Regions from separate parts of the Paenibacillus cisolokensis genome, predicted to be linked through region 4. Evidence: riboswitches for the same ligand, from Rfam matches in the RefSeq annotation. Region 4 holds a riboswitch; each other region holds the start of a gene.
The links. Region 4 has a riboswitch for cyclic di-AMP ahead of ABEV74_RS04515 (KamA family radical SAM protein). Riboswitches for the same ligand answer to the same signal wherever they lie in the genome.
Positions count from the first base shown of each region.

Region 1: linked by a shared signal. The riboswitch ahead of ABEV74_RS13280 (Na-translocating system protein MpsC family protein) and the one ahead of ABEV74_RS04515 (KamA family radical SAM protein) in region 4 are both predicted to bind cyclic di-AMP.
Region 2: linked by a shared signal. The riboswitch ahead of ABEV74_RS17565 (TrkH family potassium uptake protein) and the one ahead of ABEV74_RS04515 (KamA family radical SAM protein) in region 4 are both predicted to bind cyclic di-AMP.
Region 3: linked by a shared signal. The riboswitch ahead of ABEV74_RS21855 (C40 family peptidase) and the one ahead of ABEV74_RS04515 (KamA family radical SAM protein) in region 4 are both predicted to bind cyclic di-AMP.

Region 1 covers NZ_JBCNFP010000075.1:58,435-64,175, reverse strand. The annotation lists gene ABEV74_RS13300 (aldo/keto reductase) at 1-101, opposite strand, end outside; gene ABEV74_RS13295 (DUF72 domain-containing protein) at 220-1,062, opposite strand; gene ABEV74_RS13290 (MarR family winged helix-turn-helix transcriptional regulator) at 1,206-1,661, shown strand; gene ABEV74_RS13285 (YitT family protein) at 1,754-2,620, shown strand; gene ABEV74_RS13280 (Na-translocating system protein MpsC family protein) at 2,636-2,992, opposite strand; cyclic di-AMP (ydaO/yuaA leader) riboswitch at 3,132-3,300, opposite strand; partial or broken gene ABEV74_RS13275 (glyoxalase superfamily protein) at 3,427-3,531, opposite strand; gene ABEV74_RS13270 (putative signal transducing protein) at 3,693-3,962, shown strand; gene ABEV74_RS13265 (DMT family transporter) at 4,067-4,387, opposite strand; gene ABEV74_RS13260 (DMT family transporter) at 4,455-4,802, opposite strand; gene ABEV74_RS13255 (TetR/AcrR family transcriptional regulator) at 4,810-5,400, opposite strand; gene ABEV74_RS13250 (glycosyltransferase family 2 protein) at 5,559-5,741, opposite strand, start outside.
Region 2 covers NZ_JBCNFP010000105.1:30,023-35,763, forward strand. The annotation lists gene uvrC (excinuclease ABC subunit UvrC) at 1-1,375, shown strand, start outside; gene ABEV74_RS17560 (CPBP family intramembrane glutamic endopeptidase) at 1,347-2,990, opposite strand; cyclic di-AMP (ydaO/yuaA leader) riboswitch at 3,256-3,450, shown strand; gene ABEV74_RS17565 (TrkH family potassium uptake protein) at 3,536-4,879, shown strand; gene ABEV74_RS17570 (potassium channel family protein) at 4,896-5,561, shown strand; gene ABEV74_RS17575 (C40 family peptidase) at 5,565-5,741, opposite strand, start outside.
Region 3 covers NZ_JBCNFP010000159.1:4,014-9,754, reverse strand. The annotation lists gene ABEV74_RS21865 (Gfo/Idh/MocA family protein) at 325-1,416, shown strand; gene ABEV74_RS21860 (hypothetical protein) at 1,515-1,694, shown strand; cyclic di-AMP (ydaO/yuaA leader) riboswitch at 1,698-1,925, shown strand; gene ABEV74_RS21855 (C40 family peptidase) at 1,929-2,405, shown strand; gene ABEV74_RS21850 (bifunctional 3-deoxy-7-phosphoheptulonate synthase/chorismate mutase) at 2,495-3,604, opposite strand; gene hprK (HPr(Ser) kinase/phosphatase) at 4,163-5,068, shown strand; gene ABEV74_RS21840 (GntR family transcriptional regulator) at 5,141-5,741, shown strand, end outside.
Region 4 covers NZ_JBCNFP010000023.1:50,124-55,864, reverse strand. The annotation lists gene ABEV74_RS04520 (J domain-containing protein) at 96-1,073, opposite strand; cyclic di-AMP (ydaO/yuaA leader) riboswitch at 1,271-1,417, shown strand; gene ABEV74_RS04515 (KamA family radical SAM protein) at 1,535-2,737, shown strand; gene ABEV74_RS04510 (GntR family transcriptional regulator) at 2,995-3,699, shown strand; gene uxuA (mannonate dehydratase) at 3,721-4,794, shown strand; gene ABEV74_RS04500 (SDR family oxidoreductase) at 4,795-5,646, shown strand.

The sequences.
Region 1 (5,741 bases), on a different contig from region 4:
TCCTGCCCATTTTGCGTCTTCCATACGCCAAGGCCGAGCCAAGGCATACGCACGCCATTATGTAGTACGGTCGCTTCAGCTATCGAAGTTGGGAATGGCATCGATAAAATCCCTCCTGCTTGATCAAAATGGTATTTCAAAAAAATGACTACTTTTACATCTTACCACCATAACCGGTCAATAAAAAGTCCGCAGCCGATATCCGGTCCGCCGTTTTCGTCAGAACAGGCTCAGCTGGCCTGAAGGCTCCGGCGGTTCAAGGCCGAGCAAACGGGACATTTCACGCGCATTATCGGCCGCGTCGCCTCCGGAATTATTGTTGAACAGGACGCAAATTTGTTGCGATTGCCGCTCGAGCCGGCGAAGCCGTTCCGCCCATTCGGCCAGTTCCTCCGTGCGGTAGCGGTACAAATAGCGCACCTCCCGCCAGTCCGGCCTTCCGCCGGACCGCCAGCCGGCCGCATTGCGGCCGTGAAAACGGACGATCGTCAGGGCCGGGTCGGTCGCTTCTTCCACAATCGGCACCGAGCCTTCCCCCGCCTGCGGTTCGTCGCAAACGCTATGGATCCACCCTTCTTCGCGCATAAACGCAAGCGTACGCTCCCGCATCTGCGGCGCGAACCAGCTTTGATGCCGAAATTCGAGCGCGCACGGAACATCTCCCATTCTCGCCTTCGCCGCCCGCAGCAGGCCGACATGTTCGCGGGTGCAATCGAACCACGGCGGATATTGAAACAGCACCGCTAGCAGTTTTCCCGCCTCGCGCATCGGCGCAAGCGATTCCAGGAATGCCCCGTACATGGCGTCGTCTCCCTCGAAAGGCACACCGCCGCGGGCGTGCCCGGTCATCCCCTGGTAAGCTTTGACGACAAACCGGAAATCCGGCGGCGTCTCGGCCGTCCACTTCTCCATATTGCGAACCGGCTGCACCGCATAGAACGAGCTGTCCACCTCCACCGTCCGGAAAACGCGGCTGTACGCCGCAAGCTTGTGCCGCGCCGATTCCTTGTCGGGGTACAGCGTCGGATGATCCCCCCATCCTGTCAAGCCGATTAAAATCACGTCAAATCCTCCGCATGCCATTTTCTATCCATTGTATCGATCGGATCCCTTCCTTGACAAGCGCTGTCTCTCCTTTTTATAATTAGGTTGCCTAATAAATTGGTTCGGAAATGTTTTAGCACCGAAATAAAGGGGGGGTACATATGAGCGACAGCAAAATCGGCAACAAAATCGTGAAGCAGCTGCTGCAGTCGTTGACGCAATTTAACCGCACGCAGTGGCACCGTTCGCTCCCCGGCTTCAAGCCCAGCGAAATTATGCTGATTCTGGCGATCGGCGAAGGGGCAGAGCATGGAGGACCCGGGTTGAAAGTATCCGAGATCAGCCATATGCTGCGGGTCACTTCGCCGACCGTTACCCAGCTGCTGAAGGAGCTCGAAAGCAAGCGTCTCATCGAACGCTCATCCGACCCGGCCGACAGAAGGGTTGTCCGCATTCGGTTGACGAAGGAAGGCATGCAGATTGCGAATAAAGCGAAACGCAAGCTTCTCCATTCGCTCGAAGGGCTTGTCGAATTTTTAGGAGAGGAGGATAGCAGACGGTTGGCGCAGCTTCTTGACAAAGCGTTTCTCTATTTTGACAAAGGACAGGATCAGTAAGCCAGATAGTCGGCAAAGAAGCAAAGCGAACCTGCACGATTGTATGTAACGGGGTCGCATGACCGGAAATCAAGAAAGAAGGAGGAAATCGGATGGCCAGAACGCACAAGAAATTAACCTTTACCGATTATGTTTTAAAATTCGTGTTCATAACGCTCGGCGCAGTCTTGATGGCGGTAGCGCTGGAGTTGTTCCTCGTTCCGAATCATATTATTGACGGGGGCATCGCCGGGGTATCGATCATCTTGTCCAAGCTGACGGACCTGCCGCTGGGCGTATATTTGTTCTTTATCAACCTGCCGTTTTTGCTCCTCGGTTTCAAGCAAATCGGGCGGACGTTCGCATTCTCCACGTTGTACGGCATCGGCATCATGTCGCTGACGACCGTGCTGCTTCACCATACGGAGCCGTTCACCGAGGATCATCTGCTGGCCGTCTTGTTCGGCGGGGTCATTCTCGGCGTCGGCGTCGGATTGACGATCCGGTTCGGCGGTTCGCTCGACGGAGCCGAAATCGTGGCGATTCTGATGGCCAAGAAAACCCGGATGCCGGTCGGTCAGCTGATCATGATCATTAACGTCGTTATTTTCATTATTGCCGGGTTCGTGTTCGGATGGGATTCGGCGATGTATTCGATCTTTACTTACTATATCGCGTTCAAATTGATCGATATCGTCGTCGAAGGATTGAACGAGTCCAAGTCGGTTACCATAATTTCAAGCGAATACGAGGAAATTTCTCAGGCGATCATCGACCGCCTCGGCCGCAGCACCACATTCATACAAGCAAGAGGGGGATACAGCAAAGAAGATACGCAAATGATCTATTGCGTCGTTACCCGCCTCGAAGTGGCCAAGCTGAAAGCGATCGTGCAGGATATCGACAGCAAGGCCTTCATCGCTATCGAGCATGTCGCCGACGTTATGGGCGGCAACTTCCAGAAAAGCGCGATCCACTGAGGCAGCCGCCGGTTCTCAATCGCTGATCAGCGCGCTTTCCAGATCGCGGTCAAAATGCACCAGCTCCATCATGCCGCCCGTATCGATGGCGATATCCGATTGGATGGATGTTACGGTGCATCCGGTCAGTTCCTCAAGCTGCTCTTTCAGCCGGAGCTGGAACGGATAGCGCACCGTCCCGTCCCGCCGCGAGCATGAAGTTGCCGTCTCGCCGACGGCCAGCGCCCTGCTCGCGGCAGGTCTGTGATCGGCAATGATGACTAGATGATTGCGGATAATACGGGCGTCGACGCCTTCCGGCACAAAGCCCGACCGTTCCCGTATGCAGCGACGGTACAACTCTTCGATTCTGGCGCTCAGTCTGTCCAGCATCTTCAACTCCTCCTTCTGTTCGGCATTCGGCACGATATCCCCCTTGTCCGTACGACGACAAAAAACCCGAGGCAGAGAAACTCTGCGCACGGGCTTATCGTCAATCGGCAAATGAGCCGGTCGCTACTAAGCGCGATCGCGGTTCTCTCAATCGGCTTACGAGGTTAGCTGTCGGATTCGGGCTTGAGAGTGCCCTACCTTCCGCGCTGCGCGCAGGAAGGATTCACCCCGGGAAACCGCCGCGGCGACGCGGACGGATTCGATGGTTCCCCCGTTTCCCTGTTCAGGGAATTCAGCATATGCAGTTGTATGAAAATTCAGAAAAGTAAGGGTGCCCCTGATTATAACCGATTTCATCGAAAATATCAAATCGGCGGACACCAACCGCATAATCCATTATATGCCGAAACGACAGCAAACGTGACAAACAAGCATTAACCTGCCTTTTCCAACCGCTCGTAAAATATAATCCGGTTGCCGGAAGGATCGATAACCGTCACTTCCCGCGAATGCCAGGGCGCAGTTTCGATCCCGGGACGCGCATAGCGCCAAAACGTTCTTTATTTTCACGATGCTTTAGGAGAGTCGAACGAGCTGACCGGTAACTTTCCTGTCATGTTTTCCGGGGCAAGCCGAATAGAATGTGGCGAGAGCAAAAACAGTCCGTTATCCATTCTGTTCAAGGTGGTGTAGGGTTCGCATGCTCGTATTGTGGATTATTGTAGCCGTTGTCGTCATCGGCCTGATCGTCTGGCTTATCGCCAGAACAAGCGGAGGTTGGGTATCCATTCGCACCGAGACAGGCGCAAGGACCGAGAAGCTGTACAGCCTGCAGGCTCACCTGAAAGAAAGCGGCATCAAAACCCGGATTTCCGGCGAAGGGCAGCAACTGATGCAGCTCCATGTTCCGAAGAAATCGGCGGAACAGGCCAAATCGCTGATTGAAGAGTTCGAAGCGCAGTTGAAATAATGTACGCCTCCGCCATCGCCTCATTCAAGCGTCCCGCCGGATGCCGGCGGGACGCTGCTCTCTTTATGCAATGCGGGCAAAGTCGCCCCTTCTCGTCGATCAGCTTAATCGGCTCCTACCATCCTGAGCCCGATGACGCCTCCTATAATCATGGCGATAAACAGCACCTTGCGCCAATCCTTCGACTCCTTGAACAGCACCATACCGAGCAGCACGCTGCCGGCGGCGCCAATGCCGGTCCATACGCCATATGCCGTACTGATCGGAATGTCGACCATCGCCTTGGACAGCAGAGAGAAGCTGAGCCCGCCGAAAATGATCGTGCCGACCGTCCCCTTCCATTTGGTAAACCCGTCGGACAGCTTCAAGAACGTCACCATCCCGACTTCCCCCAAACCGGATAAAAATAAAATGAACCAAGCCATAACGCCACCCCCTTGTTCGTAAAATCAATGTACGCCCTCGTACGGCCAGAAACCGTCCACGCCTCCGTCACCCTTGCTCGTGTCCCGCCTCGGCTTTGTCGCCGGAGATCATCTTCAGTCCGACAATGCCGCCGATGAGCAGCGCGATGAAGAATAGTTTGGGCCAATCCGCCGACTCTTGCATAAAGAGGATGCCGACCAGCACCGTACCCGCCGTGCCGATGCCGGTAAAAACGGCATAAGCCGTACCGATTTCAATCCTCTTGAGCGATTTTGCAAACAGCACAAAGCTTGCAACCAGCCCGATAACCGTCAACACGCCGGGCACAGGCCGGGTGAAGCCTTCGGACAGTTTGAGCCCGAATGCCCAGACCACTTCCATCAGACCGGCCAGCAGCAAATAGATCCATGCCATCGAATCGTCACTCCTTCGTCCATATTTGCCATAGCCAGCTCCAGGCGATTTCCTGCCGCTCCCGATACAGGCGGGAATCGTACAACTCGTGTTCGACGAGCATGCCGTCGGTTAAAGCAAAAAACAGCGCCAGCATCCGCCCGGTATCCTGCCTGACCAGCACATTCTCGTCCATCCCCTTCTCCAGTATGTCGGCAAGATAACGGACAAGCTCGGCCTCATGCGCCAGAAACAGCCGATGCAGTTGCTCCTTCAGATGCTTCGGCGGCACCATCATCGTCCGTTTCAGAAACGCCTGGCCGCTCGAAATATGGTCCAGATCGGTAAAAAAGTCAAAAACAGCGCGCAGTTGCTCCTTGATCGGCCGATTCGACACCCGTTCCACCAAAGCCTTATAATTCGCCAGCTCTTCCTGGATGACATCGTTCAGCAGCTCCAGGAAAAGCTGTTCCTTGGAATTGAAATGGGCATAAATCGACGGCGTCCGGATGCCGACCTGCTTGGCGATAGCGGACAGCGAAGCGCCTTCATACCCCGATTCCAGAAATGCCGTCAACGCCGCCTGCTTGAGACGATGAGCCGTCTGTCCGTCATTCACGTTTACGCCTCCTTGGTTCGTATTGCAACCTAACGAACGTTAGTTAGTTTTGGTTTTGATTGTAGCGGGTGACGGTGGAAAAGTCAAACGTGTATGGGGAGATAGAAAAAAGCCGCCGATTCGGCGGCTTGATTATAATGGCGCTTACGAACATATCATTAGCTTCCCATCGTTGACCGTTCCGGCTCGGATACCGATTGAGCTTGCCGTGTGGAAGGTTGCGACGATTCCACGGTCCGGTCGGGCAAGCCGAACATGTGCTTGACGAAAGACGGCAGCTTGCGATGGGATTGCCCGAGCCGGAAGCCGATCAGCTTCGCGGCCGACTCCAGCAGCAATCC
Region 2 (5,741 bases), on a different contig from region 4:
TTATCCTTTGCGCAAATGCAAGACGCTGCCGGACAAAGTATGCCTGTACTATCATCTCGGCCAATGCATCGCGCCGTGCGAGTTCGAGGTCGAGCCGGACAAGTACGAGAAGATGGTGCAGGAAATTACCCGCTTCCTCGCCGGCGGTCATGACGAAGTGAAGGCCGAGCTGCAGCGCAAGATGGAGGCGGCGGCCGAAGCGCTCGAATTCGAGCGCGCCAAGGAGTTCCGGGATCAGATCGCGGCGATCGACGCCGTGATGGAGAAGCAGAAAATTACGCTCACCGACTCGCTTGACCGGGACGTGTTCGGCTTCGCCGTCGACAAAGGCTGGATGTGCGTGCAAATTTTGTACATGCGCCAAGGCAAGCTGATCGAGCGTCATACGACGACGTTTCCTTTCTACGGCGAGCCGTATGACGATTTTATGACGTTCGTCTCGCAATATTACAGCGAAAATCCGGCGCTGCCGCGGGAAATTTTTCTGCCGCTGCCGGCCGGAGACGACGAAGCCGGAACCCATGCGGAAGAAGTTTGCGCGGCGCTGCAAAATTGGCTGAACGTCAAGGTGTTCATGCCGAAGCGCGGCAAAAAGCGGGATGTCGTGCGGATGGCCGAAGAAAACGCCAAAGTGGCGCTGGAAGAGAAATTCCGGCTCATCGAGCGGGATGAGGAACGGAGCGTCAAAGCCGTCCAGGGGCTCGCGCAATGGCTCGGTCTGCCGTACATCCGGCGCATCGAGGCGTTCGACAACTCCAATATCCAGGGGACGAATCCGGTATCGGCGATGGTCGTCTTTACCGACGGCAAGCCGGACCGGAAGGAATACCGGAAATACAAGGTGCGCACCGTGAAAGGGCCCGACGATTACGAGACGATGCGGGAAGTGGTGCGGCGCCGTTATGAGCGCGTGCTGAAGGAAGGATTGCCGCTGCCGGAGCTGATCGTCGTCGACGGCGGCAAAGGTCAGATCGCGGCGGCGATCGACGTGCTGGAGAACGAGCTCGGGCTGTCGATTCCGGTCTGCGGTCTGGCGAAGGACGCGAAGCACCGGACGTCCCAGCTGATCGTCGGCGAATCGGCGGAAGTGGTGCCGCTGCCGCGCGACAGCCAGGAGTTTTACCTGCTGCAGCGCATTCAGGACGAGGTGCACCGCTTCGCGGTCACGTTCCACCGGGAGCAGCGGGGCAAGTCGATGATCGCCTCCCGGCTGGACGCGATACCCGGCATCGGCGAGAAGCGGCGCAAGCTGCTGCTGAAGCATTTCGGCTCGATCAAAAAAATAAAAGAGGCCAGCGTGGAAGATTTCCGGCCTCTGTCCATCGGCGACAAGCTGGCGAAGCAAATTATCGAGGCGCTTCGGGAGGAACCGTAAATTGCGGATGCCTCCCGCTTTTTTTGTCGTGAAGCCGCTTGAGGACCCAGGCCACTGCGACCGGCAGCGCCAAATAAACGGCCGCCGTCGCCAGATTGGCGGCCGAACCGAGGAAGACAAGCGACACCGCCATCAGAATGCTGTTCATAATCGCATGCGTAAATACGGCGGCAATAAAGCCGTAGCGAAGGAACAGCCAGCTCATGGCGAGCCCGATGACGGTCAGCTCGATCAGGCGCGTCGTCGCCGGATAGATCGGATACGCGACATGTCCGAGCGCCCAGATGACGGTCGGCACGAGCGCCGCGGCGAAGGTGCTGCGCAACCATTTGCGCAGCAGTCCGATGCCGAACAGCCGGTACACCGCTTCTTCGGATATCGCCGCCGCCCAGGCGAGCAGCGGATACAGCCATACGATGCGGAGGTTATAGGGCGATTGCGCAGGGTCGCTCGTCGACCATGCGCCGGTCGAACGTTCCAGCGCGAACAGAATGACCGTCTGCGCGCCGAGCAGGATCAGGGCGAACAGATAGGACATCTTCATGCTCTGCCACACATGGGCGCCGAAGCCGGCTTCGCCGAATTTCGGCCACAGGCCGCAGCCTTGCGCCCGCCACAAGCCGTCGCCGGCAACGAGCGAGAAGTAGACGGCGAAGCCGAGCAGCACAGTCAGCACGACGGTCAGCGCCATCCCCCCCGTATAGAGAAGCTCTGCCCGCGGGTCCTCGCCGAAGCTGGCGCGCATGCCGTCCGCCATATTGAACTGGTTGACAAGATAACATGCCAGAAACAGCAGTGTCAGCACGACACCCCTTCCAAACGAGATGCGCTTCCGGTACAGGACGGCGATGACGGCAGCCACAATCGCCATGACCCCGCTGATTAGCAGGTTGCCGAACAGCGTCAACCGGGAGGCCAGCCGATCCTGCCCGGCGACGTACGCCTGGTAACGTTCGGGAACCTCGAACACCGCTTTATATTTCGTGACGACCGGCTGGCCTTCGTCCGACGTTCCGATTCCGATCACAAGACGCAGCCGCGCCTCGCCGATCCGGTAGCCTTGGGGCTCCAATACCGCTTCTCCCGCCCGGTTGACGTACCCCTCCCGCAGTTCTTCGGCCCGGAAGCCCCGCGTTTCGGCGAAAGCTCTCGCCATGTCCAATGTCTTCGATTCCTCGAGTGCTGCCGTTTCCTCTGCCAGCGAATCGTTGAACAGCCGCCAGCCGACGATTTCGCCGGATGTCATATGTACGTGGACGAACAGCGTTTTCTTGTCCGGCAGGCGCAGCGTCGCCTGATAAGTGTCGGTCGGAAAACGGGCTTCGTAATCGTGCCTGAAAGGTTCGTACAGCTTTTCTTTCATCAAGTATCCGTACATGAGCCGGTCGGACTGGTGCACGGCGTGGGCCGAAAGGGGAGCTGTGCCGAAATGCCGGGAAGCAAAATCGGAGGCTTGCCGTTCGGCCTCGCGCTTCGCGATGACCGGTTCCGTCTGATCGCGGAAGGAGGAATCCGATGTGGCGGGCAGCACCTGAAACAGGACAAACAGCAGCGCGCCCGCCGCCCCCAGCCAGGCCCAGCGCCTCCATTCCGCCTGATGCCGAATTTCGTTCATATGTCCGCCTCCTGTCGCGTTTTTTCCGAAATAAACCGCATACAAGTACTTTATCATAAGCTTCCCTAATTGTACCAACGCAATCCGCAGACAGTCGCCGCGTTGACGAGCTTTTGTTTCAAATCTATGCCGAAACAGCCCATTATGCCGGCGCCATTTCGGTTTTTGTATCAAAAACGGCTGCAATTTCGGAATGGAGCGATTTGTAACGGTAACGGGAAAGCGATTATAATCGGATTCGAGCTCCTGCCGCGGAGCGATAAACCGAATAGAACAGCCGAATTTCCAAGTGAAAACGGGGGAACCATACGTATTGTTGCCGCTGACGCGCCGCTCGTATCCGGGCGCCGGCTCAGCCGCAACTTGGGGTGAATTTCGAGACGTTTGCCGTCATTCGAATAGGGCCGCCTGTCCGGCCCGAACCCGACAGCTAACCTCGCAGGCTGACGGACTAGGACTCATCGCTGACAGCATTGGGTTTCCAGTGCTTTTTTTGTTGCACAAAAAAGCCGGAACGGGCTGCAGCGGTGGAAAGGAGCGTTTATATGGGCAAACAACGAATGAGCTTGTGGAACGGGTCGCCTCCCCGCGTCCTCGTATGCGGCTTTGCGCTGATCATTCTGCTCGGGACCGTTCTGCTGTCGCTGCCGATCGCTGTCGAGGGGGAGCAGCGGCTGCGTCTGATCGACGCGTTTTTTACGGCCACTTCCGCAACATGCGTAACCGGGCTCGTCGTCGTCGATACCGGCACGTTCTTTACGCCATTCGGGCAGATCGTCATATTGGGTTTGATTCAAATCGGCGGACTCGGTTTCATGACGATGGCAACGCTTTTCGCGCTCATTCTGCGCAAGCGGATATCGTTCCGCGAACGGCTCATCTTGCAGGAAGCGATGAACCAGGCGACGACGGAAGGCATCGTGCGGCTTATCCGGAAAGTCGTGCTTTATACGGTTACGATCGAACTGGCGGGGGCGGTCTTGTTCACGATCCGTTTTCTGTTCGAGATGCCGCCCGGCCAAGCCGCATATTACGGCGTTTTCCACGCTGTGTCGCTGTTCAACAATGCCGGCTTCGACCTGATGGGCGGATTCAACAGCCTGACGTCCTACGCGGCGGACCCGGCGGTCAATATCGTTTCGATGCTGCTCATTATCCTTGGCGGGGCGGGCTTTGCCGTTCTGGCGGATGTGATGGAATACCGCCGGAGCAAGCGGTTGTCGCTGCATTCCAAAGTTGTGCTGACGACGACGGGATTGCTTATCGCGGTCGGCGCCGCGGTCATTTTCCTGTTCGAGTTTACGAATCCGAATACGCTCGGGCAGCTTGGCTGGGGCGGCAAAGCGCTGGCTTCGTTCTTCCAGTCGGTCACCCCCCGGACGGCCGGAGCCAACACGCTGCCGATCGGAGAACTGAGACAGGCGACGCTATTTTTTATCATTATTCTGATGTTTATCGGCGCATCGCCCGGATCGACCGGGGGCGGCATCAAGACGACGACGTTCGCGACGCTGGTGTATGCCGTTATCGCCATGATTCGCGGACGCGAAGACATCGTTATCTTTCGTTATCGGCTGGGCCAGGAACGGGTCTTTAAGGCGCTTGCCATTACGATGCTGTCGCTCGCGCTCGTCATCGGCGTCACGATGATTTTGACGGCAACGGAAGACCAGCCGTTTCTCGCCATTTTATTCGAAGCGACGTCGGCGTTCGGAACGGTCGGATTGTCCGTCGGGCTGACGCCCGAGCTGACCGACATCGGGAAAGCGATCATCTCGCTTACGATGTTCGCCGGACGTCTCGGGCCGCTGACGCTCGCTTACGCGCTCGGAACGCGCACCGACAAGGAACCGTTCCGGCATCCGGAAGGGAAAATTACGATCGGATAGGAGAATGGACGTTACGATGAAAATGAATCAATTCGTCATTATCGGACTGGGGCGCTTCGGCTCCAGCCTCGGGCGGGAGCTCGTGGAGCTGGGATACGAGGTGCTCGGCATCGACAAGGATGAAGAGGCGGTCGAGGAGATGAGCGACGTGCTGACCCATGCCGTTGTCGCCGATTCCACGGATGAAGATGTGCTCCGCTCGCTCGGCGTCCGCAACTTTGACTGCGCGGTCGTCGCGATCGGGAACGACATCCAGGCCAATATTATGACGTCCATCCTGATTAAAGACCTCGGCGTGAAGCAGGTCGTCGTCAAGGCTTTGGGCGAATTGCACGGACGGGTGCTGGAGAAGATCGGCGTCGACCGGATCATCTATCCGGAGCGGGATATGGGCGTGCGCGTGGCCCATCAGCTCGTATCCCCCAATTTGCTCGATTATATCGAGCTGTCCAAGGAATATACGATAGCGGAACTGGCCGTTCCGAAGGAGATGAGCGGCAAGACGCTCAAGGAGCTGAATCCGCGCGCACGCTACGGCTGCAGCATCGTCGCGATCAACAAGCTGCGGGGCGGCATCATTATCGCGCCGACCGCCGCCGACGTGCTGGAGGAGAAAGATATAATGGTCGTCATCGGCACGAACGAGCAGATCGAAAATTTCGAAGCGGCGGTAAGCCGTTGACCGTCAGTCGGATGACGGCCGGTCATCATCGCGATCGTGGCCGCGGCTGTCAGAAGCTCCGCCGAAAAGAGGCGCGCCGACACCGGGATCCGTTGCGGCGTCGCCCTGGACGCTCTCTTGGGGAAGCACGCGGCGTGCGGTAACGAACGTCTTGTCCCAGGTGCTGCCTTCAAAATCGGA
Region 3 (5,741 bases), on a different contig from region 4:
ATGCGAGGTATGGCGCAGCACGGCGATGTGCGGCGGCTAGGCGCGTCAGGGTACACGGTGTGACCCGGCGTGTGTGTAGCGGTGCGGCGCGTCAGGGTACACGGTGTGGCCCGGCGTGTGTGTAACGGTGCGGCGCGGCAGGGTGCATGGTGTGACCCGGCGTGTGTGTAGCGGTGCGGCGCGGCAGGGGAGGTACACGATGTCGCAAATTTATAGTATCTCATTCGTATTCTTGTAATGCGCTCGCGGCAGGCATATGCTACCATTGGTGATGGTTGTTTTTTCATCCATACATAAATTCATGTTGAGCAGGGAGGAATGTTGATGTCTCGATTGCTGAAAGTTGCCATTGTCGGCTGCGGGGGCATTGCCAACGGCAAGCATATGCCGGCTCTGAGCAAGAACAAGCATGTGGAAATGGTCGCGTTTTGTGATATCGTCGAGGAGCGCGCGCTGGAGGCGGCGGCCAAATACGGCGCCGAGGGCGCCAAAACGTATACGGACTACAAGGAGCTTCTGAAGGACGAAAGCATCGATGTCGTCCACGTATGCACGCCCAACGACTCGCACTCCTATATTACGATCGACGCCCTGGAGTCGGGCAAGCATGTCATGTGCGAGAAGCCGATGGCCAAGACGGCTGCGGAAGGCCGCGCGATGGTCGAGGCGGCGCGCCGCACCGGCAAGAAGCTGACGATCGGCTACAACAACCGGTTCCGCTCCGACAGCCAGTATTTGAAGAGCGTATGCGATTCGGGCGAGCTCGGCGAAATTTATTACGCCCGCGCTCATGCGATCCGGCGCCGCGCCGTCCCGACCTGGGGCGTTTTTCTCGATGAAGAGAAGCAGGGCGGCGGTCCGCTTATCGATATCGGCACGCACGCGCTCGATTTGACGCTGTGGATGATGGACAATTACAAGCCGGTGTCGGTGACAGGCTCCGTCTTCCACAAGCTCGGCAGCAAGAAAAACGCCGCCAACGCCTGGGGGCCTTGGGATCCGGACAAGTTTACCGTCGAAGATTCGGCCATGGGCTTCATCAAAATGGCGAATGGCGCGACGATCGTGCTGGAATCGAGCTGGGCGCTCAATACGCTGGACGTCGACGAGGCGAAATGTACGCTGTGCGGTACCGAAGGCGGAGCCGACATGAAAGGCGGCCTGCGCATCAACGGCGAGCAGAACAGCCGGCTGTTCGTCAAAGAAATCGACCTAAAGGCGGGCGGCGTCGCATTCTATGAGGGAAGCGGCCCGCAACGCGACATCGATCTGGAATGCGCGACGTGGATTGACGCGATTTTGAACGACAAGGAGCCGGTTGTGAAGCCCGAGCAGGCACTTGTCGTAACGGAAATTTTGGAGGCGATTTACGAATCGGCCCGCACCGGCAAAACGGTCTACTTTAACGAAGAATAAGCGGCGGGAAGATCCCGATCGTCGGGAAGAAGGCGCGCGGTACGGATTTAATTCCGTCAAGCGCGTCTTCTTTTTTTGCATCCGGGTTGGAAAGGAAGATGAAAGGGCAGGAAGAGAAAGTTGAAGGATTGGAAGAGAAATATGGAGGATTAGATGAGAAATATGGAGGATTAGATGAGAAAGATGAAGGATTGAAAGGAAAAGATGAAAGGATTCTAATGTTGCAAGAGGAGGTTTTTGGCGAATCGAATCGAATTTGTAACATAGCTTATCTATAAACATATAACAGCATGCCGAATTTTCGCGAGCGAAAAACGGGGGACCCATTTCGTCATACAAGCATAGTTTACCGCGTTGATATGATGAAGCGAAAACGGTGCGGCGCCGGCAATGCCGGGCGAGCCGTTTCCGCTTGGGGTGAACGAATCCGGCTGACAGTCAGCTGCGGATTCCAGGGAACCTTCAACCGAACCCACAGCTAACCTCGTAGGCAATTGAAGGGAGACTCGTTTTTGAAAAAGGTTTTATTGTCGATTGTAGGTGCGGTGATTTTGTTTGCTTCCAGTGCAGGCGCAGCTTCTGCCGGCGCGCCCAAACTGCTGAGCGCCGTCGATGAAGTCGTGGGCACTCCTTATCTGTACGGCGGCACGACCACGAAAGGCTTCGATTGTTCGGGATTTATTTTGCACATTTTCAAGCAGTACGACATCAAGCTGCCCCGAACGTCCAGAGAGCAGGCGAAAGTAGGCACGAAAGTAGACAAGAGCGATCTCCGGGTGGGAGATCTCGTGTTCTTCAACACAAGCGGCAAAGGCGTTTCCCATGCCGGCGTTTACGTGGGCAACGGCAAATTCGCGCATTCTTCAAGCAGCAAGGGCGTCACGATTACCAAGTTGTCCAGCTCCTACTATGCCAAGCGCTATGTTACCGCGCGCCGGGTAACGACGAAAGCGCAATATTCGAAAATGATCGGAGTCAAGCTCTCGTAACGATAAATGCGGTACAAGACGATAAATGCGGTACAAGCGGTCCGCGGGTGCGTATGCCCGGGGGCCGCTTGTTTGTTGTATTCATCTGTTTAAGCCGGATTTAACGTACCGATGCCGTTACGGGGAACCCGGAATAGCCCGGACGCAAGCAGCCGTTCATGGAAACGGCGAAATTCGGGAATATCGAATTGCTGGCCGGCGTCGGAAAGCGCCGCCTGCGGATTCGGATGAACCTCCACCATAATGCCGTCCGCCCCCGCCGCCAGCGCCGCCTTGGCGCAAGGCAGCATAATGTCTTTGCGGCCGGTCGAATGCGTGACGTCGACGAGCACAGGCAGATGGCTTTCCTGCTTCAAAATCGGGACCGCCGAAATATCGAGCGTATTGCGCGTCCATTTCTCGTATGTGCGAATGCCCCGTTCGATCAGCATAACCTGCGTATTGCCCCGCGAGACGATATATTCGGCCGCCAGCAAAAATTCCTCCAGCGTCGCCGCCAGCCCCCGCTTCAGCAGTACAGGCGTGCGGACGTCGCCGGCCGCCTTGAGCAGCTCGAAGTTTTGCATGTTGCGGGCTCCGATCTGGATGATATCGACATAGCGGGCGGCCGTTTCGATATCATGGGGCGTGACGATTTCGCTAATGGCGGCCAGTCCGAATTCATCGGCGACTTCGCGAAGCAGCTTTAGCCCTTCGAGGCCGAGCCCCTGAAAGTCGTAAGGCGACGTCCGCGGCTTGAAGGCGCCGCCCCGCATAATACGGACGCCCGCTTCCTTCAGGGCGGCGGCTGTTTCTCTTAGCTGCTCGTAACTTTCTACCGCGCACGGCCCGGCAACGAGCGTGGATGTTCCCCCGCCGATCGCGGCGCCGCGCACGCGGATGATTGTATCCGCTTCTTGCGTCTGGCGGCTGACGAGCAATCGTTTCCGGTTATCCGCAGCTTGCGGGTCGAAGCTGGCCGTGAAAATGTGATGGAACAGACGGCGGACCGCCGCCTGTCCAAGTGGGCCCGGATTGCGCGGAATCAGCTTCTCGAGCGTCTCCTGTTCCATGGCGGGATCGAACTTCGGCAAGCCCCGCTCCTGCCGGAGTTCTCCCAGCTTCACCGCGACGCTTGCCCGCCTCGACAACAGTGCGAGCAATTCCTCATCGATAGCGTCCAGTTCTTGATATAGCGATGATAATTCCGAATTTCTCATCGTTTTCCTCTCCCTTCCGATTCGTATCGGGCTTCGTCTTTCCCGCCGCACCGCGAGCACGACAAAAAGGCCTTCCGTCCGGCAGGGACGAAAGGCCGCGGTACCACCCTGATTAGAAGCCCAAAATACGCTTCTCGCTCTTCATCGATAACGGCATGGCGCCGGGGACCTCTAATGGCGGAAAACGGCACTCCCCGACCGTTCCGCGTTCAAGGTCCGACTCCGGAGTGAACTTCGGCCGGCGGCCTTTCGCGTCATGCTCTCAATCTCCGGCATGCCGTCCCTGTCGAAAGCCGTTGCCCGCCTACTCTCTCCCTCATCGTCTTTGTTGGCATGAAATTTGAAACTCATTATAACGGTGTCTGCACGATCGCACAAGCGGACAAGGCAAAGCGTTTACGGTGCGATTCGCTGTCGCTTTGCCGCAGCGAAGATTGTGGCAGCCTTGCGAACAGACGAAGGAATAGAAGGGTTACGGCATACGGCTGTCGAATAGGAAAGGACGTAAGTCCTATGCGGCTTGCGCGGAAACGGATGTAGCGAAGGGAGTTATCGAAGATGAAATCAGTCGAGGTTAACGATTTGGTTGTCCGCTTTTCGCTCGAGGTGCTGGCCGGCAAAAAATATCTCAACCGACCGATTACCAAGTCGAAAGCCTACCGGCCGGGACTGGAATTTGTCGGTCATTTCGATTTCTTTCCGACGGAGCACGTGCAGGTGCTGGGGCTCAAGGAAATTACGTATTTACACAAGCTGACCGAAGAGGAGCGGAATTTTCATATCGGCAATATCGTCAAGTATCACCCGCCATGCTTCGTTGTGACGCGAAACCTGGAAGGTTTGAAATATTTGAAAAAATATTGCGAGCAGGAAGGCATTCCGCTATTGCGGACGAAAGCGGCGACGAACGAGTTTATCGGACTGCTGGACGCTTATCTGGTCAAAGCGCTGGCGCCGGAAATCGCCGTTCACGGCGTTTGCGTCAACGTATCCAACATCGGCATTCTGCTGCGTGGCAAATCCGGCATCGGCAAAAGCGAAACCGCCCATACCCTGATTCGCCGGGGTCACCGGCTTGTGGCGGACGACATCGTCGTCTTGAAAAAGCTCAGTCCGCAAACGCTGCTCGGCACGCATGACGGAAAAACGCGGGAGTTTCTCGCCCTGCGCAGCATCGGGCTGATCAACGTGCCGCGCCTTTACGGCAGAAAGGCGTTCCAGGACGAAACGCGAATCGCGCTTGACATCGAACTGACCGAATGGAAGAAAAACGCGCTTTACAACGAGCTGGAGCTGGAAGAGAAATATACGGAATATATGGGGGTCCGCATACCGCATATCGAAATTCAGCTTCAGCCCGGCAGAGACGTGGCGGGCTTGATCGAAGCGGCCGCCAACAACTGGTATTTGCGGCAGCAAGGCTACAGCGCGGCGGAAGAGTTCATCAAGCGGCTGGAAATGTAGACGAAACACAATGTATATTATGTATAATTAGGATTTGTTATATTAAACCCTGAATTGGAAGTGGGGTAGCAGTTGAGAAAACCAGTGCCGACCGAACATCTTTTTATTAAAATCCGCAACTATGTGGAACAGCAAATCAGCAGCCGCGAGCTGATTCCCGACGACCGGTTGCCTACGGAAGAGCAGCTGGCCGGTCTGTTCGGCGTCAGCAGGCTGACGGTCAAGCGCGCGCTCTCCGAATTGGTGGAGCGCGGACTTATTTATCGGATCAAAGGAAAAGGCACATTCGTGACCGGCAGCAAAGCGGCCGCGCCGCCGCCCTTGCATGCGCCGTCCGTCCGGATTCCGGCGCCGGACGATCCGCAAGAGCCGCCGGAGCCGGAGCCGGAGCGCCGCCCAGCCGCCGCATCCCCGGCATCGGTGGCGGTCATTCTACCTGACCTGGTATCGCAGTTCGGTGCGAATATAGCGCAAGCGCTGTGCGACCGGCTGACGGAGCACGGCCTGCGGGTCGAGCTGAAGCTGACGCATATCGATCTGAACCGGGAGAAGCAGGCGATCGTCGAGGCGGTGCGCGCCGGCGTCAAGGGCATTGTCATCTTTCCCCGGAGCGGGGAAATTTACAACGAAGAGATTTTGCGGCTCAAAATCGAACATTTTCCGCATGTGCTCA
Region 4 (5,741 bases):
GGTGGCGGACAAGACAGACCGCTATAAGACAAAAAAAGAAGGGGCGATCCCTAGGTCATTCAAGACCTTTTGAGACAGCCCCTGTGGAAATTCAATTATGACGACGTACCTTCTGGCTTCGTACCTTCTGGCTTCGTACCTTCTGGCTTCGTACCTTCCGGCTTCGCACCTTCCAGCATGCGCTGAATAAAGAGCAGCGCCTTGTCCGGATGCTTGGCGTCGGCGCGAATGGCGGCTATCATCTCTTTGGAGACGACCGGTATACTTTTGACGAGCGGACTGCCGCTAATATCGATGCCGTAAATATGATCGGTGGTGTCTTCCGAGGAGCGCGTTTTGAGCGCCGCCGCTTCCGAAGGGAGCAGCGGTTTCAACGTTTGCTCGTAGGCTTCGTCCAAAGGCTGGAACAGCTGCTGCCTCGCCAGCTTGGTGAAACTGTTCCGGTCGAGAATATAAACGTCGCTTTTTTCCGTCATCAGCATGACAACCGCCTTCTGCGTCGCGGCGATGTCGAACTCGTTTTTCGGATCGGACGGATCGTAGGTAATCTGCGCGCCGATCCGCTTCCATTCCGGAAAGAAGGAGAGCAGGGCCGCTTCCAGTTCCTCCGTATCCTGATTCTGATTGTTCAAGTAAAAATCCCCGTGAAACATGACCGATACGTCGATCGGCGGCTTCTTCGCTTCTTCCGCTTTTTGCGCCTGCCGCTCCAGGTAGCTGTTGACCGCAAATCCGATCAGAATGACGGCGACCAAAGCCCCGAGCAGGTGGAACTTGTAGTAATGGAAGAAATGGTCCAATTTTTCCGCCGTGCCGGCCATCTTTTTATATTTTCCATATTGAGATTGTTTGAATTGCTCCTGCGCTTTCCGTTCGTCATATTCGATAATGAACTTGTAAGCCCGGTTAACTGCTTCGAAATCGACGGCGTTGCCGCCGGCCTCTTCATGGTCGCGGCGGGCTCCTTGGGCGCGCGCCTGCCGCATGAGCAGGTAGTAGCGTTTCTCCACTTCTTCCTTGGTCGCGTTTTCAGGCAGGCCGAGAGTAGCGTACGCTTGCTTCAGGTCCTCCAATGCTGTCACCTCTTTGTTAAAACTGTCCGGATCTACGTATCCATGAATCCGTTTTCGCCCCGCAACAGGGCGTGTTCTTGGCTGTCATTCGGCGGTGCAAATCTAACTACTAACATTCTATACTCTCTATTACGGCGATACAAGCGAACGGATTCGCAACTGATTTGAGTTTGACAATTCTGAATTATTCAAATATTATAAGTAATAAGCTTAATTTCCGGTTATGGACCGGAAAGCGGGGGAACCAAGTCTTCCGGGGCGAATCGTGCCGCTTCATGCGGCCGTAGGGAACCATCTATCCCGAGCCCGTCAGCTAACCTCGTCAGCTTTGGATGGGTCGAATAATGTATTGGTGCGTATTTGACCCTTTACAGGGTCTTTTTGTTTGAGGAGACCCGTACACACATGCTGTGTAAGGGTCTTTTTTCATTCAAATGAAACAAGAGGAGGGAGAACGAACGATGGCTCAACCGAAGTATATTACCGACATCGATAAATTGACGAACATCCCGGCGGAAGAAAGAGCGAAACTGAAGCGCATTACGGACAAATTTGTTTTTCGGGTCAACGATTACTATCTGGGTCTGATCGACTGGAACGATCCTCACGATCCGATTCGCAAACTTGTCATTCCGAATGAAGGGGAACTGCTGGAATACGGCCGCTGGGATGCGTCAGACGAGGACACCAACTATGTCGTCCCGGGGTGTCAGCACAAGTACAAAACGACCGCGCTGCTCATCGTATCCGAAGTATGCGGCGCTTACTGCCGGTACTGCTTCCGCAAACGGCTGTTCCGCAACGACGTGAAGGAGGCCGTCACCGACGTCGAACCGGGCCTCGCCTATATTTCCGCCCATCCGGAAATCAACAATGTCCTGTTGACCGGGGGAGACAGCCTGATTCTGGGAACGCCGAAGCTGCGGTCGATATTGTTGCGGCTGCGCGATATCGATCATGTGAAAATCATACGGCTCGGCTCCAAAATTCCCGTGTTCAATCCGATGCGGATCTACGAGGACGAAGCGCTGCTCGCGACGATCCGGGAAGTGTCGAGTTCGGACAAAAGAGTGTATGTCATGACGCATGTCAACCATCCGCGCGAAATAACCGAGGAAGCGGTCCGGGCTTTTGCCGCCTTGCACGACGCAGGCGCAGTCGTCGTCAATCAGACGCCGATCCTGAAAGGGATCAACGACGATCCCGAGGTGCTGGGAGAGCTGCTGGATCGATTGTCCTGGGCCGGCGTAACGCCCTATTACTTTTTCGTGAACCGGCCTGTTGCCGGAAACCGCGATTTTGTTCTCCCTCTGGCCGAGGTATACAGCATCGTAGAGAAGGCGAAAGCGAGAACCTCCGGACTCGGCAAACGGGTGCGTCTGTCGATGAGTCATACATCGGGGAAAATCGAAATATTGGCTATCGAAGGAGGAAAGGCTTATTTGAAGTATCATCAATCGCGGGATAACCGTTACGGCCGTTTCATGGTTTTGGACTGTCCCGATGACGCGGCATGGTTCGACGATTTGCCCGGCAACGAAAAGTATTGGCGCAAACCGATTAAAAAAACGGATCGTGTCGTCTCCGTGAACGAATTGCCCGATATGCCGCTCAAAACGTTCAAAAGAGGTTCCGCATCGCGTCAATGGTATGCACGCCGATAAATTTATCGCCGCCATAATGCTTTGCTTATAATCGATGAGAGGCTCCTTCGGATCGGAAATCCGGGGGAGTTTTTATTTTTCGGTCATATAACGGGCGGCCGGAATGCCAAACGTTTTCGAAACCGAAAGGCAGCCAATTCTTGAGCGACGTTCGTTTTTGCGGTATGATATTCTTGTATACAAGAATGCAAGTGCTTGAAGCGCTTAAAAAGAAGAGGCTGGCTGGCAAAATACATCGCGCAGGAGGTGACAGATTCGTGCTGAAGCTTACGCCGCTGCCGCAGCGCCCCGTCCGCAAATCGCTGGGCGACCAGGTGTACGAGACGATTCGCGCCGGCATCGTTTCGCTGCAGCTTGAACCGGGAACGATGATTTACGAGAACGAAGTGGCCGAATTGCTGCAGGTCAGCCGCACACCCGTCCGGGAAGCGATCCGGCTGCTCGTGAGCGAGCGGCTGCTGGATGTGCTGCCGCAGCGGGGAACGAGGATCGCGCCTATATCGCAGCGCAAGGTGGAAGAAGCGAAATTCATCCGCGAGCATCTGGAGCTGGGCGCCTTTCGCCTCGTCGCGAAGCAGTGGCGTGACGGAGACCGCACGGCCGCGGAACGGGCGATTATGGACTTGTTCGACAGACAGCAGGAGGCGGCCGCCGCAGGCGATCCCGCTTTGTTCCTGCAGCTTGACGAAGATTTTCATCGCGTCGTGCTGGAGATGACGGACAATGCGACGCTGCTTCAGGTCATCAACCAGATGCGCGCGCACCTGAACCGCATCCGGTTTCTCGCCATGCGGGAATACCATTACATGGAGCAGACGCTGGAGGAGCACCGCGGCTTGCTGGCCGCCATGCAGGCGGGGGATGAGGAGCTGACCGCATCGAGGCTGAAGCGGCATATCGGGAAGCTGGACCGTGAACTGCCGGAGCTGCGGGCGAAGTATCCGCAGTATTTTGTCGATTGAATCGAGGGGAGATGTGGACGAATGCGCATGGTGTTTCGTTGGTACGGGGAAGGGAACGATACCGTTACGCTGAAGCAAATCAGGCAAATTCCCGGCGTCGAGGGCGTCGTTTGGGCGCTGCATGACGTGCCGGCCGGTGAAGAGTGGCCCATGGACAAAATATTGGAAGTCAAACGGCAGGTAGATCCGTACGGGCTGCATCTGGAAGTGGTTGAAAGCGTTAACGTTCATGAAGATATCAAGCTCGGACTGCCGACGCGCGACCGGTACATCGAAAATTACCAGAGGACGATCGAGAAACTGGCGACCGTCGGCGTCAAGACGATTTGCTACAATTTTATGCCGGTGTTCGACTGGACCCGGACTGAGCTGTTCAAGGAAATGGAGGACGGCTCGACGGCGCTCTTTTTCGAAAAGGCAAAAATCGATAACATGGACCCGATGGAACTCGTACGGCGCATCGCCTCCAATCCGGACCTGACGATGCCCGGCTGGGAGCCGGAGCGGCTCGGCCGTCTCTCCGAGCTGTTCGAAGCGTACAAGGGTGTCACGGAGGAAGACTTGTGGCGCAATTTGCAGTACTTCCTCGAGGCGATTATTCCGGTGGCGGAACGCAGCGGCATCCGAATGGCCATCCATCCGGACGATCCGCCGTGGTCGATTTTCGGATTGCCGCGGATTGTGACGTCGCAGGCCAACATTCGCCGCCTGCTGAAAATGGTCGACCATCCGAACAACGGCGTTACGCTGTGCAGCGGCTCGCTCGGCGCGAATCCGGAGAACGACATCCCGGCGATGGTGCGGGAATTTGCGGACCGGATTCCGTTCGCGCATATTCGCAACGTGCGGGTTTATCCGAATGGCGACTTTATCGAGACGTCCCACCGGAGCTGCGATGGCACCGTCGATATCGCCGAAGTTGTCAGGGCTTATCATGAAATCGGATACACCGGTTATGTCAGGCCGGACCACGGCCGGCATATTTGGGACGAGAAGTGCCGGCCGGGTTACGGTCTGTATGACCGGGCGCTCGGCATTATGTACTTGTGGGGCGCATGGGATGCGCTGGAGCGAAGCAAACGGGGGAATGCGTAAATGACGATACCGATTCACGACAATTTGCGGGGCAGAACGGCCGTCATTACCGGAGGCAGCGGCGTGCTGTGCGCGGCGATGGCGAGGGAGCTCGGGCGGCATGGCGTGAAGGTGGCGATTTTGAACCGGACGGCGGAGAAAGGAGAAGCGGTCGCCGAAGCGATCCGCCAAGCCGGCGGGGAAGCGATCGCGGTCGCCTGCGATGTGCTCGACAAGGAGAGCGTCGTCCGGGCGGAGGCGGTCGTGTCGGAACGGTTCGGTCCGTGCGACATACTCGTGAACGGAGCGGGAGGCAACGATCCGCGAGGCAATACGACGAACGAGACGTTCCGTCCGGAAGATGTGGAAGACGAAGCCGTCGTCAGCTTCTTCGACCTGAGCGTCGAAGGCTTCGGCCGCGTTTTCAACCTGAATTTCCTCGGCACCTTGATCTCGACGCAAGTGTTTGCGCGCAAGATGGTCCGCCGCCCGGGCGCCACCGTCATCAATATGTCGTCGATGAGCTCGTACAGCCCGATGACGAAGGTGCCGGCCTACAGCGCGGCCAAGGCGGCGATCAACAATTTCACGCAATGGATGGCCGTCCATATGGCCGATGCCGGCATCCGGGTCAACGCGATCGCTCCGGGATTTTTCCTGACGGAGCAGAACCGGCGGCTGCTGACGAACGAGGACGGTTCCCTTACGGAGCGATCCCGCAAAATCTTGACGCATACGCCGATGCGCAGATTCGGAGAGCCGGCCGATCTGCTCGGCACGCTCATCTGGCTGGCCGACGACAGCATGTCCGGCTTTATAACCGGCATTACCGTTCCGGTCGACGGCGGATTCATGGCGTATTCGGGCGTGTAGCGCGCAAGGGCCGGGCGGACGGCCCCATCGTCTGGGCCGGATTCGTCGGACACCGGGCGTCAGACTGGCCCGTCAGCCCCGGCCCGTCGGGACAC